DNA from 2 places in the Rhizobium sp. UBA1881 genome. Region 2 is predicted to be linked to the other one. Evidence: predicted binding sites of a transcription regulator. Region 2 holds the regulator's gene; the other holds the start of a gene.
The links. Region 2 encodes PhoB, which activates phosphate uptake and scavenging genes when phosphate is short. Its sites were predicted from a motif close to TGTCATNNANCTGTCAT; they were not measured.
Positions count from the first base shown of each region.

Region 1: B3605_RS16405 (LTA synthase family protein) is a predicted target of PhoB. The motif match lies at 1,512-1,528, and genes of this name have one in related genera.

Region 1 covers NZ_DDHH01000134.1:13,840-21,029, reverse strand. The annotation lists gene bluB (5,6-dimethylbenzimidazole synthase) at 1-228, opposite strand, end outside; cobalamin riboswitch at 269-453, opposite strand; gene B3605_RS16410 (TolB family protein) at 479-1,312, opposite strand; gene B3605_RS16405 (LTA synthase family protein) at 1,587-3,482, shown strand; gene B3605_RS16400 (DUF1003 domain-containing protein) at 3,570-4,094, shown strand; gene B3605_RS16395 (TadE/TadG family type IV pilus assembly protein) at 4,268-4,690, shown strand; gene B3605_RS16390 (pilus assembly protein TadG-related protein) at 4,687-6,426, shown strand; gene B3605_RS16385 (class II 3-deoxy-7-phosphoheptulonate synthase) at 6,482-7,190, opposite strand, start outside.
Region 2 covers NZ_DDHH01000152.1:16,489-23,678, reverse strand. The annotation lists gene pstA (phosphate ABC transporter permease PstA) at 1-564, shown strand, start outside; gene pstB (phosphate ABC transporter ATP-binding protein PstB) at 579-1,394, shown strand; gene phoU (phosphate signaling complex protein PhoU) at 1,438-2,151, shown strand; gene phoB (phosphate regulon transcriptional regulator PhoB) at 2,188-2,871, shown strand; gene B3605_RS18275 (GcrA family cell cycle regulator) at 2,954-3,499, opposite strand; gene B3605_RS18270 (aspartate aminotransferase family protein) at 3,927-5,123, shown strand; gene argF (ornithine carbamoyltransferase) at 5,171-6,088, shown strand; gene B3605_RS18260 (Hsp33 family molecular chaperone) at 6,181-7,176, shown strand.

The sequences.
Region 1 (7,190 bases), on a different contig from region 2:
CACGGCCTCATCGCGAACGACGATGAAATTCCACGGCTGCATGAAGCCGACAGACGGCGCATGATGGGCAGCAGCCAGCAGCCGTCCAATCACATCATCAGGCACCGTATCCGGCAGGAACTCGGATCGCACGTCGCGTCTGGTCTCGATGGCTCTGTAAACGGCGTCGCGCTCGCTCGTCGAAAAGGCACCGGCTCTCGCAAGAGAGCCAGATTGGTCTGGTCGCATCGTCAATCCCCAACAACACAACCGGCCGCTGTCCAGGCGGTCAGTCTATGATTGTCGGGCCGGTCTTCTGACTTGGCGTCATCCGTCTGCCACGCCTTCCCGGCAAAAAGCGCCAGTGGCATCAAGCGGCAGACGTCGGCCTTACAGCGTTGGGCACGTTCCGGTCTCGCACCGAATTCCCGATTCTCCCGCAAGCCTGCGGGCACCCGACGCGCCACCTATGCCGACAAACCGCGCATGATGCAATCGCTCAAGCCTCGACCGGGAAATATCGCACATAGGCGAACTCGTCACCACCAGGTGACCAGTTGGGAACATTGATCGATCCCTGTCCGCCAAAGAGTTCGAACAGCGTCGTGAGATTTCCCCCGTCCATATCCATCATCCGCATCCGCACATGCTTGTCACGCGGATGGTCGAATACATCCGGATCGTAGGAAATCAGCACCACCTTGTCGTTGTTGGGCGACGGATGCGCGAACCAGTTGCCGTAATTGTCGTGCGTCACCTGCTCCACGCCGGTCCCGTCGGGATGGATACGCCATATCTGCATGAGGCCGGTGCGGCTGGAGTTGAAATAGATCCAGCGCCCATCGGCCGAATAATCCGGCCCGTCATTGCGCCCCTCGCCGTTGGTCAGCCGCCGCTCTTCGCCGCCGGTCACGTCGATCGTGTAGATGTCGAACAGGTCGCCGCGAATGCCGCAATAGGCGAGCTCCTTCCCATCAGGCGACCAGCCATGCCAGTAGGACGGATGATTGGTGGTCACCAGCTGCGGCGCCCCACCCTCGATCGGCAGCGTGTAGATCGCCGACTTGCCGAACTCGACCTTGTCGGAGATGACGATGCGGGTGCCATCCGGCGAAATCCCGTGGTCGTTGTTGCAGGCGGTCGCGAAGCCGGTATCGACATGCTCGACCTTCGCCGAGCCGTCGAGCGCCAGGCGATAAAGCAGACCTTCGTCGTTGAGCAGGAGATAGCTGCCGTCAGGGGCGTAATTGGGGGCTTCGACCAGTCTCTCGGTCTGCCAAATCACACGGGCCTCGCCCGTCTTGACGTTGTAGATCTCGACGGAACTGCGCATGCAAACTCTCCTCTGACGCGAACATATCCATGACCTACGACAGCTAAATAAGGCACGCAAGGATCGCACGCGCGCGGCAATGGGAGGCTCCATCCGGAGCCCACGCGAAATGAGGCAACCGGCTGCCGAAAAGTTTGTGATCAAAAAAGCGTTAAGCCCGCGAAACAACTATGGTTCATCTAGCGTTCATGACGAAGATGTGACAGTTCGATGACGTTAAGATGACACTGGAGTTCCGCCATTGATCGCCCAAGTTTTCAAGTCCGGAGCGGCAATGCGCGAGGCGGCGCTCTATGGCGGCGTTGGCGCGGATACCCGCCCCTCCATTCTGCGCGGCGCAATTGCAGTCGCCCTGACCGCCGTGATGGCGTTGCTTGCAACCTTCTCGGTCGAGGTGATCGCCCGCGGCGGCGCAACCGACGTCGGCGCATTTCTGTCTTCTACGGCGCGCCCCGGCATGACCACGGTCGTGATGCTTACCATCGTGATGCTGTGCGTCGATGCCGTCCTCGGTCGCCGTTTCCTCTCTGCACTGGTCGTCCTGCCGCTCGTCCTCGTCCCGGCGCTCGTCTCCAATCAGAAGCAGCACTACCTTTCCGATCCGCTCTATCCCTCGGACATGCTGTTCGGCCGCCAGATTTTCGAGCTGCTTCCGGTCATGGTCCGCGACCGCCCGATGACGGCTATCGCGGTTTCCGTCGGCATCCTGCTCTCCGTCACCGGCCTTGTGCTTGCTTGGCGCTACGCCTGGCGACGCCTGCCGAAGATGGCGCGCCGTAACCGTATTCGTAATCTCTGCCTAACTGTTCCCGTCATCGCCGCCTTCGGCTCGCTGATGGATTACTCGCAATATTCCTATATCCGCGACCGCCTTCAGGTGGTGCCGATGATGTGGGACCAGAAAGAGAACTACCGCAGCAACGGCTTCATCCTCGCCTTCATATTCAACATCCCGATGGCCGACGTCGCCTCGCCCGCCGGCCTCAATGCGCAGGCGCTTGACGCCATTCCCTCGCGCAATTACGGCTATCTCAGCGGTCCGAGCGACAAGCCCGACGTGATCATGCTGATGAGCGAGTCCTTCTGGGATCCGACGCGTCTGAAGACGCTGAAATTCTCCGAAGACCCGATGCCGACGATCCGCGCGGCGCAGTCAGGCCACGTCTTCTCGCCCGAATTCGGCGGCATGACCGCGAATGTCGAGTTCGAGGCGCTGACCGGCTTCTCCAATGCGTTCCTGCCTTATGGCAGCATCCCCTACCAGCAGTATATCCGCAACGACATCCCGTCGCTTGCCACCTTCTTCCGCGGCGAAGGCTATGCGGCCCGTGCGCTACATCCGTTCAGCGGCTGGTTCTGGAACCGCAACGAGGTCTACAAGGATTTCGGCTTCGAGGAATTCCGCACCGAAGAAACCATGCCGACCATGGAAAAGCGCGGCATTTTCGCCTCCGACGACAGCCTGATGAAGGAGATCATGCAGGAAGCTGACGGGCTCGACCGGCCCTTCTTCTTCTTCGCGGTCACCCTGCAGGGACATGGCCCCTACGAGGCCAATCGCTACGCCAACAACACGGTCGACTTCACCGGCAATCTGACCGACGCCGACCGCGCCACGCTCGCCACCTATACGCAGGGCGTCAAGGAGGCAGACGACAGCTTCAAGATGCTGACCGAATGGGCATCCAAGCGCGATCGCGAGACGATCATCGTGCTCTGGGGCGACCACCTGCCACCGCTCGGCAGCGTCTACACGAATACCGGTTATATGCCCGACCAGGTCGCCACGCGCCGGGCCTCCGTCAGTGTCATGAAGCAGGAGCACGAAACGCCGCTTGTCATCTGGTCGAACCGCAAGGGCGTCAAGCAGAACGTCGGCACCATCAGCCCGTCGCAGCTGCCCTATCACGTGCTGAAATTCGCGGGCTACGAGCACCCGTTCTATACCGGCTTCCTCGGCCGCGTGCAGAAGAAGTACCCGATCGTCGACCGCTATCAGCTGATTGCCCGCGACAACACCGCCTCGCCGGATTGGGTTCGCGACGCCAAGACCATTGATCCGCTGGTCCGCGACTATCGCTATCTCCAGCACGATGTGATGTTCGGCAAGGCGCAGACCGTCGAGCGCTTCTTCCCGCAGCATTCCTGGCTACGAGCCGAGGGCTCCTGAGCACGGCAGACATGCACGTTGCCGCATTGCATTCCTGGCGCAGAACGGAATACTCCCCGCCAACATAAGTTGATCGGGAGTCGCGCCATGAACAATCTCTCCAGTTTCGTCCACCTGCATTTCGACAAGTCCGCCAACGAACTCGGCGACATCGAAAAGCGCGTGCTGGAAAAGGCCCATGCCCGCAAGATCATCTCGACGGATATCAATGCCGCGCTGAAAGCCGAATCGTCCTTCGGCGAGCGGATGGCGGATAGCATTGCCCGCGTCGGCGGCTCCTGGGCCTTCATCACCACCTTCCTGGTCTTCCTGGCCGTCTGGTGCGTGATCAACACCATCATCCTTTCGACCCGCGCCTTCGACCCCTACCCCTTCATCTTCCTCAATCTCGTCCTCTCCATGATCGCCGCCATCCAGGCCCCGATCATCATGATGTCCCAAAACCGCCAGGCCGAGCGCGATCGCTTCGAGGCGGCGAAGGACTATGAGGTCAACCTGAAGGCCGAGCTGGAAGTGCTGTCGCTGCACCAGAAGATCGACATGCAGGTGATGACCGAGATCGCCGCGCTGCGTGAGGATATCGCCAGGCTCACCCGCAAGCTGGGCGACTGATATCGAGGCGACGGACAATTTAGCCGGCCACAGGCGTAGCGCGCCATTTTCATACACTCCAATATCTCGCGGGTACACGCATGGGGTTTATTAGGTAAGTAAAAATTAATACGGGCAAATGTATCCTTCGGTTGTCCTCGCTGCGGCGTTGACCATTGCAAGGAGTGCAGTGCATGAGGAATGCCCGACGTCTTCTCGCCAACCGGCAGGGTGCGGCCGCGATCGAATTCGCAATCGTTGCACCGGTTTTCCTGCTCGTCCTTCTCACCCTGATCGCCTATGGCATCTACCTGAGCGCCGCCCATGCGCTGCAGCAATTGACGGCGGATGCGGCACGCACAGCGGTGGCCGGCCTTTCCGAGCAGGAACGCGCCCAGCTCGTCAACAACTACATCGCGCTCTCGACCCTCAACGACCCGCTGATCGACCGCAAGAAACTCCAGGTCACTGTCGCCACCGACCCCACGAACGCCAATCAGTTCACGGTCACGACGGAGTATGACGCCAGCGCCTTACCGATCTGGAATCTCTACACATTCCCGCTTCCGGACACCAAGATCCGCCGCTTCGCCACCATCCGCATGGGTGGTATATGAAACCAGGCATAAGGCGATATCTGGCGGGTTTCAGCACCCGCCGGGATGGCAACATCGCGATCATGGCAGCGCTCTCGGCGCCATTAATCATTTCCACGCTGGCACTCGGAATCGACTTTGGCGCGATGACGCTGCAGCAGCGACGTCTGCAGCAATTGAGCGATATCGGCGCCATCGTCGCCGCCTCCGACATCAACAACGCCGCCAGCAACCTGGTCACCAACTACCAGCAGAACGGCTTGAACGTCGCGGTAAAGTCAGGCGTGGCTTACGCAACATCGTCTGGAACCAAGCTGCTGAACGCCGCCCAGCTCGACACTTACGATGCCGTCGTCCAATACACGCCAGGGATTTATCTGGCCGACCCCGCCGTGCCGCTGGCACAGCGCTTCGTGGCCGGCACCCAGCCTTATGATGCCGTCAAGGTTGCGATTCAGCAGAAGGCGCAGTTGACCTTCGCAGCCTCCATCATCCCACCTCCGACACTCGGCGCAACGGGAACCGCATCCGCCTCCAAGCTCGCCGCCTTCTCCGTCGGCTCCCGTCTGGCGAGCATCAACGGCGGCATCCTCAATGCCGTTCTCGGCGGCTTGCTCGGCACGACAGTCTCGCTGAAGGTGGCAGATTACGACGCACTCGCCGCCGCCAATATCGACCTTCTGTCCTATCTCGACCTTCTCGCGACCAAGCTCAACCTCACCGCCGGCACCTATGACGACCTGCTGGCAACCGACATCTCCTATCCACGCCTGCTCGACACGCTGGCGGCCACGCAAGGGCTGACGCCAACCGTCAGCAAGGCGATCACCTCGCTCTCCAAGGGGCTCGGCACCACGCAGATCAAGGTCAAGCTGCAGAACCTCATGAGCCTCGGCTCTGTCGGCGAGCGGATGATCGGCTCCGGATCGCACTTGCTGCTTGAGGCAAGCGCTCTCGACATCATCTCCGCCAGCGCCTTCGCCGCCAACCAGGGCAAGCAGGTCGGTGTCAATCTTGCCGGCACCGTCCCGGGGCTGACGAGCGTCACGCTGAAGATCGCGATCGGCGAGCGCCCCAAGGGCATCGCTTCCAACGCCATAGGCACCACCGGATCGGCCGTCCGCACGGCTCAGATCCGGATTGCCATCGAAGCGGGCGTCACGGGGCTGAGCACCATCGCCGGCATCAAGCTGCGCGTGCCGCTCTATGTCGAGGCCGCCTATGCCGAAGCCAAGCTCGCGAGTTTCTCCTGCCTCGGCGGCGGCCCGAAAAGCGCCAGCATCGGCGTCGATGTCGTGCCGGGGGTCGCCGAGATCGCGCTTGGCGATGTCGATCCGACCGCCATGGCCAATTTCGGCACCAAGCCGCGCGTCACATCAGCCACCATCATCGACGCCCTGCTCCTCAAGGTGAACGCGCTCGCCGATATCAACCTCACCAACACCAGCAAGACGCGCCTGACATTCCAGCCCAACGACATCACCAACAAGGCGGTCAAGAACGTCTCGACAAGGGACACGCTCACGTCAGCCGTGCAGTCACTGATCGCCGGCACCGATATCCAGATCCAGCTGCTGATCCTGACGCTCGGAACCAACAAGGCGGTCATGCAGGCGATCGCCGATACGCTGTCGAGCGTCACCACACCGCTCGACGACGTGCTCTACAACACGCTGCTGATGCTGGGGATCAAGATCGGCGAGGCCGACGTGCGCTTCACCGACGCGCGGTGCCAGCAATCCGTGCTGGTGCAATGAAAAAGCCCGGCACGATGGCTGGGCTCCTTCAATCAGTCTAATCAGGCGATCAGCCTCAGCCGTTGACGGCCATCCGCTTTTCGTCGCGGCCGCTCTTCATCCGCTCGGAGAGCAGGAAGGCGAGCTCGAGCGCCTGATCGGCATTGAGACGCGGGTCGCAATGCGTGTGGTAGCGGTCGTGCAGGTCTTCCGCCGTCACGGCGCGCGCGCCACCCGTACATTCGGTCACGTCCTTGCCGGTCATCTCGATGTGGATGCCGCCGGGATGCGAGCCTTCCGCGCGATGGATCTGGAAGAAGCTTTCGACTTCCGACAGGATCCGCTCGAAGGGCCGCGTCTTGTAGTGGTTGAGCGTGATCGTGTTGCCGTGCATCGGATCGCAGGACCAGACGACCTTGCGGCCTTCCTTCTCGACAGCGCGGATGAGGCGCGGCAGATGCTCGGCGACCTTGTCGTGGCCGAAGCGGCAGATCAGCGTCAGACGGCCGGCTTCGTTCTGCGGGTTCAGAACGTCGATCAGGTTCAAGAGATCGTCCGCCTGCAGCGTCGGGCCGCACTTCAGACCGATCGGGTTCTTGATCCCACGGCAGTATTCCACATGCGCGTGATCGAGCTGGCGCGTACGGTCGCCGATCCAGATCATGTGGCCAGACGTGGCGTACCAGTCGCCCGAGGTCGAATCGACGCGCGTCAGCGCTTCTTCGTAGCCGAGAAGCAGCGCTTCGTGGCTGGTGAAGAAATCGGTTTCGCGCAGGCTCGGCTGG
Region 2 (7,190 bases):
AACAAGCTGACCGACCTGATCGAGGTCAACATCAACAACCTCGCGGCCGTTCCTTCGATCGTCTACGGTCTGCTCGGTCTCGCCGTCTTCATCAACTTCGCAGGCCTGCCGCGCTCCGCGTCGCTGGTCGGCGGTCTGGTGCTGACGCTGATGACGCTGCCGACCATCATCATCGCCACCCGCGCGGCACTGCGCGCTGTGCCCCCTTCGATCCGCGCGGCCGCTCTCGGCCTCGGGGCTTCGAAGATGCAGATGGTGTTCCACCACGTTCTGCCGCTGGCAATGCCTGGCATCCTGACCGGCACCATCATCGGTCTGGCGCACGCGCTCGGTGAAACCGCGCCGCTGCTCCTGATCGGCATGGTCGCCTTCGTTGCCAATGCGCCTGCCACCCCGATGGATCCCTCCACGGCTCTGCCAGTGCAGGTTTACATGTGGGCAAACGAAGCCGAACGCGCCTTTGTCGAGCGCACGTCTGGCGCCATCATCGTCCTGCTCCTGTTCCTGATCGTCATGAACCTCGGAGCCATCCTCTTGCGTCGTCGCTTTGAGCGCCGCTGGTAAACGGAGTAAACATCATGAACATGTTGACGGAAGCAGCAGTTGAGAAGGCGCTAGACCAGAAGATGAATACCATTCCGTATAAAATGATCGGCCAGGACGTCTCGGTTTATTACGGCGAAAAGCGCGCGCTTTTCGACGTGAAGCTGAACATCCGCGAAAACACCGTGACGGCTCTCATCGGTCCGTCGGGCTGCGGCAAGTCCACCTTCCTGCGCAGCCTGAACCGCATGAACGACACGATCGACAACTGCCGCGTCACCGGCAAGATCACGCTCGATGGCGATGATATCTACGATCCGGATATCGACGTCGTCGAACTGCGCGCCCGCGTCGGCATGGTGTTCCAGAAGCCGAACCCGTTCCCGAAGTCGATCTACGAAAACGTCGCCTACGGCCCGCGCATCCACGGTCTCGCCAAGGCGAAGGCCGACATGGACGTCATCGTCGAGCAGAGCCTGCAGCGCGCCGGCCTGTGGAACGAAGTCAAGGACCGCGTGCATGAAGGCGGCACCGGCCTTTCGGGCGGCCAGCAGCAGCGTCTGTGCATCGCGCGTGCGATTGCCGTCAGCCCCGAAGTCATCCTGATGGACGAGCCCTGCTCGGCGCTCGACCCGATCGCGACCGCCAAGGTCGAGGAGCTCATCCACGAGCTGCGCGAAGCCTACACGATCGTCATCGTCACGCACTCGATGCAGCAGGCAGCCCGCGTTTCGCAGCGCACCGCCATGTTCCACCTCGGCAACCTCGTCGAGGAGAACGATACCGACAAGATGTTCACCAACCCGGATGATCCGCGCACCCAGGATTACATCATGGGCCGCTTCGGCTGATCTCCGAAACCGGTAAACCTCAGGACATTCAAGGATAAGCCCCATGGCATCGACACATATCTATTCCGCCTACGACGATGATCTCAAGTTCCTGACGCGCCGCATATCCGAAATGGGCGGCCTCGCGGAACAGATGGTCGGCGACGCTGTTCGCGCGCTCGTCAACGGCGACACTTCGCTCGCCCAGAAGGTCATCTCCGACGACGTGATCCTCGATCACGCCGAGCGCGAGATCGGCGAAAAGGCGATCATCACCATCGCCCGCCGCCAGCCGATGGCCGCCGACCTTCGCGAAATCATGGGTTCGATCCGCATCGCGGCCGATCTCGAGCGCGTCGGCGATCTCGGCAAGAACACCGCCAAGCGCGTCATCGCTGTTCAGAGCACCGGCGTTCCGCGCAAGCTCGCCCGTGGCCTCGAGCATCTCTCCGAACTGGCACTCGTCCAGCTCAAGGAGGTTCTCGACGTCTACACCAGCCGCGTTGCAGATCGTGCCAAGTCGATCCGAGAGCGCGACGAGGAAATCGACGCGATGTACACCTCGCTGTTCCGCGAGATGCTGACCTACATGATGGAAGATCCGCGCAACATCACCAGCTGCACGCATCTCCTGTTCTGCGCCAAGAACATCGAGCGCATCGGCGACCACGCCACCAACATCGCAGAGACCATCTACTACATGGCTACCGGCGCCCAGCCGGAAGGCGAGCGTCCGAAGGACGACACCGCCAACACCGTCGGCGCGGTCACGGAATAAGCGTTCCGGACCCACGCCCCCAGGAGACCGAGACGAATGATCCCAAGAGTAGCAGTCGTTGAAGACGAAGAAGCACTGAGCGTGCTTCTTCGCTATAACCTTGAGGCCGAAGGCTTCGAAGTCGATACCATCCTTCGCGGTGACGAGGCCGAGATCCGGCTGCAGGAACGCACGCCTGACCTTTTGATCCTCGATTGGATGCTGCCCGGCGTATCCGGCATCGAGCTCTGCCGTCGCCTGCGCATGCGCCCGGAGACGGAGCGCCTGCCGATCATCATGCTGACCGCCCGTGGCGAGGAAAGCGAACGTGTTCGCGGCCTGTCGACCGGCGCCGACGACTATGTCGTCAAGCCGTTCTCGACACCTGAGCTCGTTGCCCGCGTCAAGGCGATGCTGCGCCGCGCCAAGCCGGAAGTGCTGTCCTCGCTGCTGAAGTGCGGCGATATCGAACTCGATCGCGAAACCCACCGCGTTCACCGCAAGAGCCGCGAAGTCCGCCTCGGACCGACCGAATTCCGCCTACTGGAATTCTTGATGTCGTCGCCGGGCCGCGTCTTCTCCCGCTCGCAGCTGCTCGATGGCGTCTGGGGCCATGACATCTATGTCGACGAGCGCACCGTCGACGTTCACGTCGGCCGCCTGCGCAAGGCGCTCAACTTCTCGAACATGCAGGATGTCATCCGCACCGTTCGCGGCGCTGGTTATTCGATGGAAGCGTAAGACGCTTCCATTTCATCCGGTCCAACGAAAAACGGGCCCCGCGAGGGCCCGTTTTCTTGTGTTCCTTATCCGGCTTTCCGGGTCATGCGACCCGGTTGGCGGCCTTGCGGCGCTCGTTGACCGGCTGGTAGGCCATGCGCTGGTGATAGGTGCAGTACGGCGAGTTGTCAGGGGACTCGCAGCCGCAGAAGTGGAAGTCATCCGTCAGCGGATCGCCGACCGGCCACTTGCACGTACGCTCGGTCAGTTCCGTGAGGCCTAGGCGGCGCGAGATCGGAACGACAACGTTGGAAGCCGGACGGTAACGGACTTCCTCGATCGCATCGATGTCCATCTCTTCCTTGAGAGCCACTGCGCCCTGCGGGCGGGCAACGGCGCGGCTTGGCGAGATGCGTGCGGAATTGAAGCTGTTGGCGGGGCGCGGGGTCGAAACCGCCGGGCGCTTCGGTGCCCGCGTCGCCGTGGTCGTGCCGCCGGCCTTGGCGCGGCCAGGCAGGTTCAGGCGGTGGACCTTGCCGATGACGGCGTTGCGGCTTACACCGCCAAGTTGTGCCGCAATCTGGCTGGCGCTCAGGCCTTCGGCCCAAAGCTTCTTCAGTCTCTCAACGCGCTCGTCTGTCCAGTTCATGCCCTGTCTCCGCCTTATTGCGTTGGTGTAGGCAGAATCCTTCACCCATGGCGCGGACGTGTCCGGACCAAGAAACGCTTGCTCGATTTTGGTGACTAGTTCCGCCGCATGCAGTCTAGTAATTGAGTTTTAACCTAGAGTGAGGGCGACTCCGTGACAAGAGTCGGTTGAATCGCGGCGAATCGATTTCTCGGTTTTCCCCAACTTGCTGGGTGGTAGAGTCATTTCTGCAACATTAGCTGTTGATAGCTCGCCGGCGCCCCGATGCTTGCTTGACGCATGCGACAAAAGCTCAGTTTTGTTGACATCGCACTGCGAAAAGACAATAGTGCCCCTCGCCGCCGAAAGGCGGCATTTTTCATTTCCGGGCACCCGCTTTTTAGCCGGAGTCCGGGCCATTGTTGAGCGAATGACAGGAGATCGCGCCATGGCTGAAGCCGCGCCGCTTTATGATACCTACTCTCGTGCCCCGCTGCGGTTCGAGCGAGGAGAGGGCGTGTGGCTGATCACCGAAACTGGTGAGCGATATCTCGATTTCGGCGCGGGCGTTGCCGTGACCTCCGTCGGCCATAGCCACCCGCACGTCGTCGGCGCGCTGAAGGATCAGGCCGAGAAGGTCTGGCACCTTTCCAACATTTACGAGATCCCCGGCCAGGAGCGCTTCGCCAAGCGGCTGACGGATGCAACCTTCGCGGATAAGGTGTTCTTCACCAATTCCGGCGCCGAGGCTCTGGAGTGCGCGATCAAGACCGCGCGCCGCTACCAGTATTCGAAGGGCCATCCCGAGCGCTTCCACATCATCACCTTCGAAGGCGCCTTCCACGGCCGCACGCTGGCAACGATCGCCGCCGGCGGCCAGGAAAAGTATCTCGAAGGCTTCGGCCCCAAGACGCCCGGTTTCGACCAGGTGCCCTTCGGCGATATCGAAGCCGTCCGTGCCGCCATCACCGATGCCACGGCCGGTATCCTGATCGAGCCGGTACAGGGCGAGGGCGGTATCCGCCCGGCAACCACGGAATTCATGAAGGCGCTGCGCCAGCTCTGCGACGAACACGGCCTGCTTCTGATCCTCGACGAGGTTCAGTCCGGCGTTGGCCGCACCGGCAAGCTCTTCGCGCATGAATGGTCCGGCGTCACGCCCGACATCATGGCGGTCGCCAAGGGCATCGGCGGTGGTTTCCCGCTCGGCGCCTGCCTTGCAACAGCTGAAGCAGCCTCCGGCATGAAGGCCGGCACCCATGGCTCGACCTATGGCGGCAACCCGCTCGCCATGGCCGTCGGCAATGCCGTGCTCGATGTCCTCCTCGAGGAAGGCTTCCTGCGCCACGTCAATGACGTCGCGCTCGTCTTCCGTCAGGGCCTCGCATCGCTGAAGGATCGTTTCCCCGATGTGATCGAGGACATCCGCGGCGAAGGCCTTATGCTCGGCGTCAAGGCGGCCGTTCCGTCGACTGAGCTCCTGCAGGCCATCCGCGCTGCCAACCTGCTGGCCATTCCGGCCGGCGACAACGTCATCCGTTTGCTTCCTCCGCTCGTCGTCACCGCTGACGAAGCCCGCGAAGGCCTCGCGCGTCTCGAACGCGCCGCCGAGAGCGTGCGCGCCAAGGCAAAGAAGACGGCTTGAATGGATGGATGCCCGGCCGGATGGCGGGCGTAACAGGTTAAGGACAGATGGCTTCCCCAAAACACTTTCTCGATCTCTCCGCGGTAACCTCCTCCGACCTCAGGGTCATCATGGATGACGCCAAGACCCGCAAGCAGGCCTTCAAGGCCGGCCAGGGCGACAAGCCGCTGGCAGGCAAGATGCTGGCGATGATCTTCGAAAAGCCCTCGACCCGCACGCGCGTCTCCTTCGACGTCGGCATGCGCCAGCTCGGCGGCGAAACGCTGTTCCTCTCGGGCACCGAAATGCAGCTCGGCCGCGCAGAGACGATTGGCGACACTGCCAAGGTCCTGTCGCGCTATGTCGACGCGATCATGATCCGCACCACCGACCATGCGCGCATGCTGGAGCTCGCCGAACACGCGACCGTCCCCGTCATCAACGCGCTGACGGATGATACCCATCCCTGCCAGATCATGGCCGATATCATGACCTTCGAAGAGCATCGCGGCCCCATCAAGGGCAAGACGATCGCCTGGATGGGCGATGGTAACAACGTGCTGCATTCGCTGGTCGAAGGCGCTGCCCGTTTCGGCTATCGCATGAACATGGCGGTACCCCTTGGTTCCGAGCCGAAGGATCACTATCTGAACTGGGCCCGCAATGAGGGTGCCGAGATCATGCTGAGCCATGATGCAGACCGTGCGGTCGCCGGCGCCGATTGCGTGGTGACCGATACCTGGGTCTCCATGAATCAGGAACATCGGGCCCGGGGTCACAACGTCTTCCAGCCTTATCAGGTCAATTCGGCTTTGATGGCACAGGCCGACAAGGATGCATTGTTCATGCATTGCCTGCCGGCCCATCGTGGTGAGGAAGTTACCGACGAAGTGATCGACGGCCCGCAATCCGTGGTCTTCGATGAAGCGGAAAACCGTCTTCATGCGCAGAAGTCGATTCTTGCTTGGTGCCTGGGCGCGATCTGAACCATACTGGAGGCCACATCGGGCCGGACAGGCCCGTGGCCGCGCTGGCGGATGGACGGGCTCGTCCGCTGCCCTCAGACTAGGAGAAGACCATGGCAGAAGCTGCAGCCACTCTCGGCGAATTCGATTTCGCCGGTGATGATCATGTCGTTCCGTTTCAGGTGGAAGGCCTGGATGTGCGCGGTCGCGCCGTCCAGCTCGGCCCGATGCTGGATGCGATCCTCGATCGCCACAACTATCCCGCGCCCGTCGCCCGCCTGCTGGCCGAAGTCATCGCGCTGACGGTGCTGCTTGGCACGTCGCTGAAGTTCGAAGGCAAGTTCACCGTGCAGACGAAGAGCGACGGCCCGGTCGATCTGCTTGTCGCCGACTTCTCGACGCCCGAGAACGTGCGCGCCTACGCCCGCTTTGACCAGACGCTTCTGGACGAGGCGGTTGCCGCCGGTCGCGCCGAACCCGAGCAGTTGCTCGGCAAGGGCATGTTGGCGTTCACCATCGACCAGGGCAAGTTCAGCCAGCCTTACCAGGGCATCGTCGCGCTCGACGGTGCTACGCTGGAAGACATTGCCGGCACCTACTTCCGCCAGTCGGAACAGATCCCGACGCGCGTGCGCCTCGCCGCCGCCGAACTGTTCGACCGCGACGAAGCCGGCAAGCCGCGTCATCGCTGGCGGGCAGGGGGCCTCGTTGCCCAGTTTCTGCCGGAAGCGCCCGAGCGCATGCGCCAGGCCGACCTGCATGGTGGCGATGGCGACGAAGGTACCGTCCAGCATGCGGAAGACGATGCATGGGCCGAAGCGCGTTCGCTGGTGGAGACCATCGACGCCGACGAGCTGACCGATCCGCAGGTCGGTGTCGAACGCCTGCTGTTCCGGCTGTTCCATGAGCGCGGCGTGCGCGTCTACGAGCCGCGCGAAGTGTTCGACCGCTGCTCCTGCTCGCGCGAGAAGATCAAGGGCGTGCTCAAGGGCTTCTCCGCCGAGGAGATCGAAGCGAGTCAGGAAGAGGGCAAGATCGCGGTCACCTGCGAATTCTGCTCGACGACCTATCGTTTCGAGGCCGAAGAGCTTGCGCAGGCGGCTGAGTAACCCGAAGCATGTCG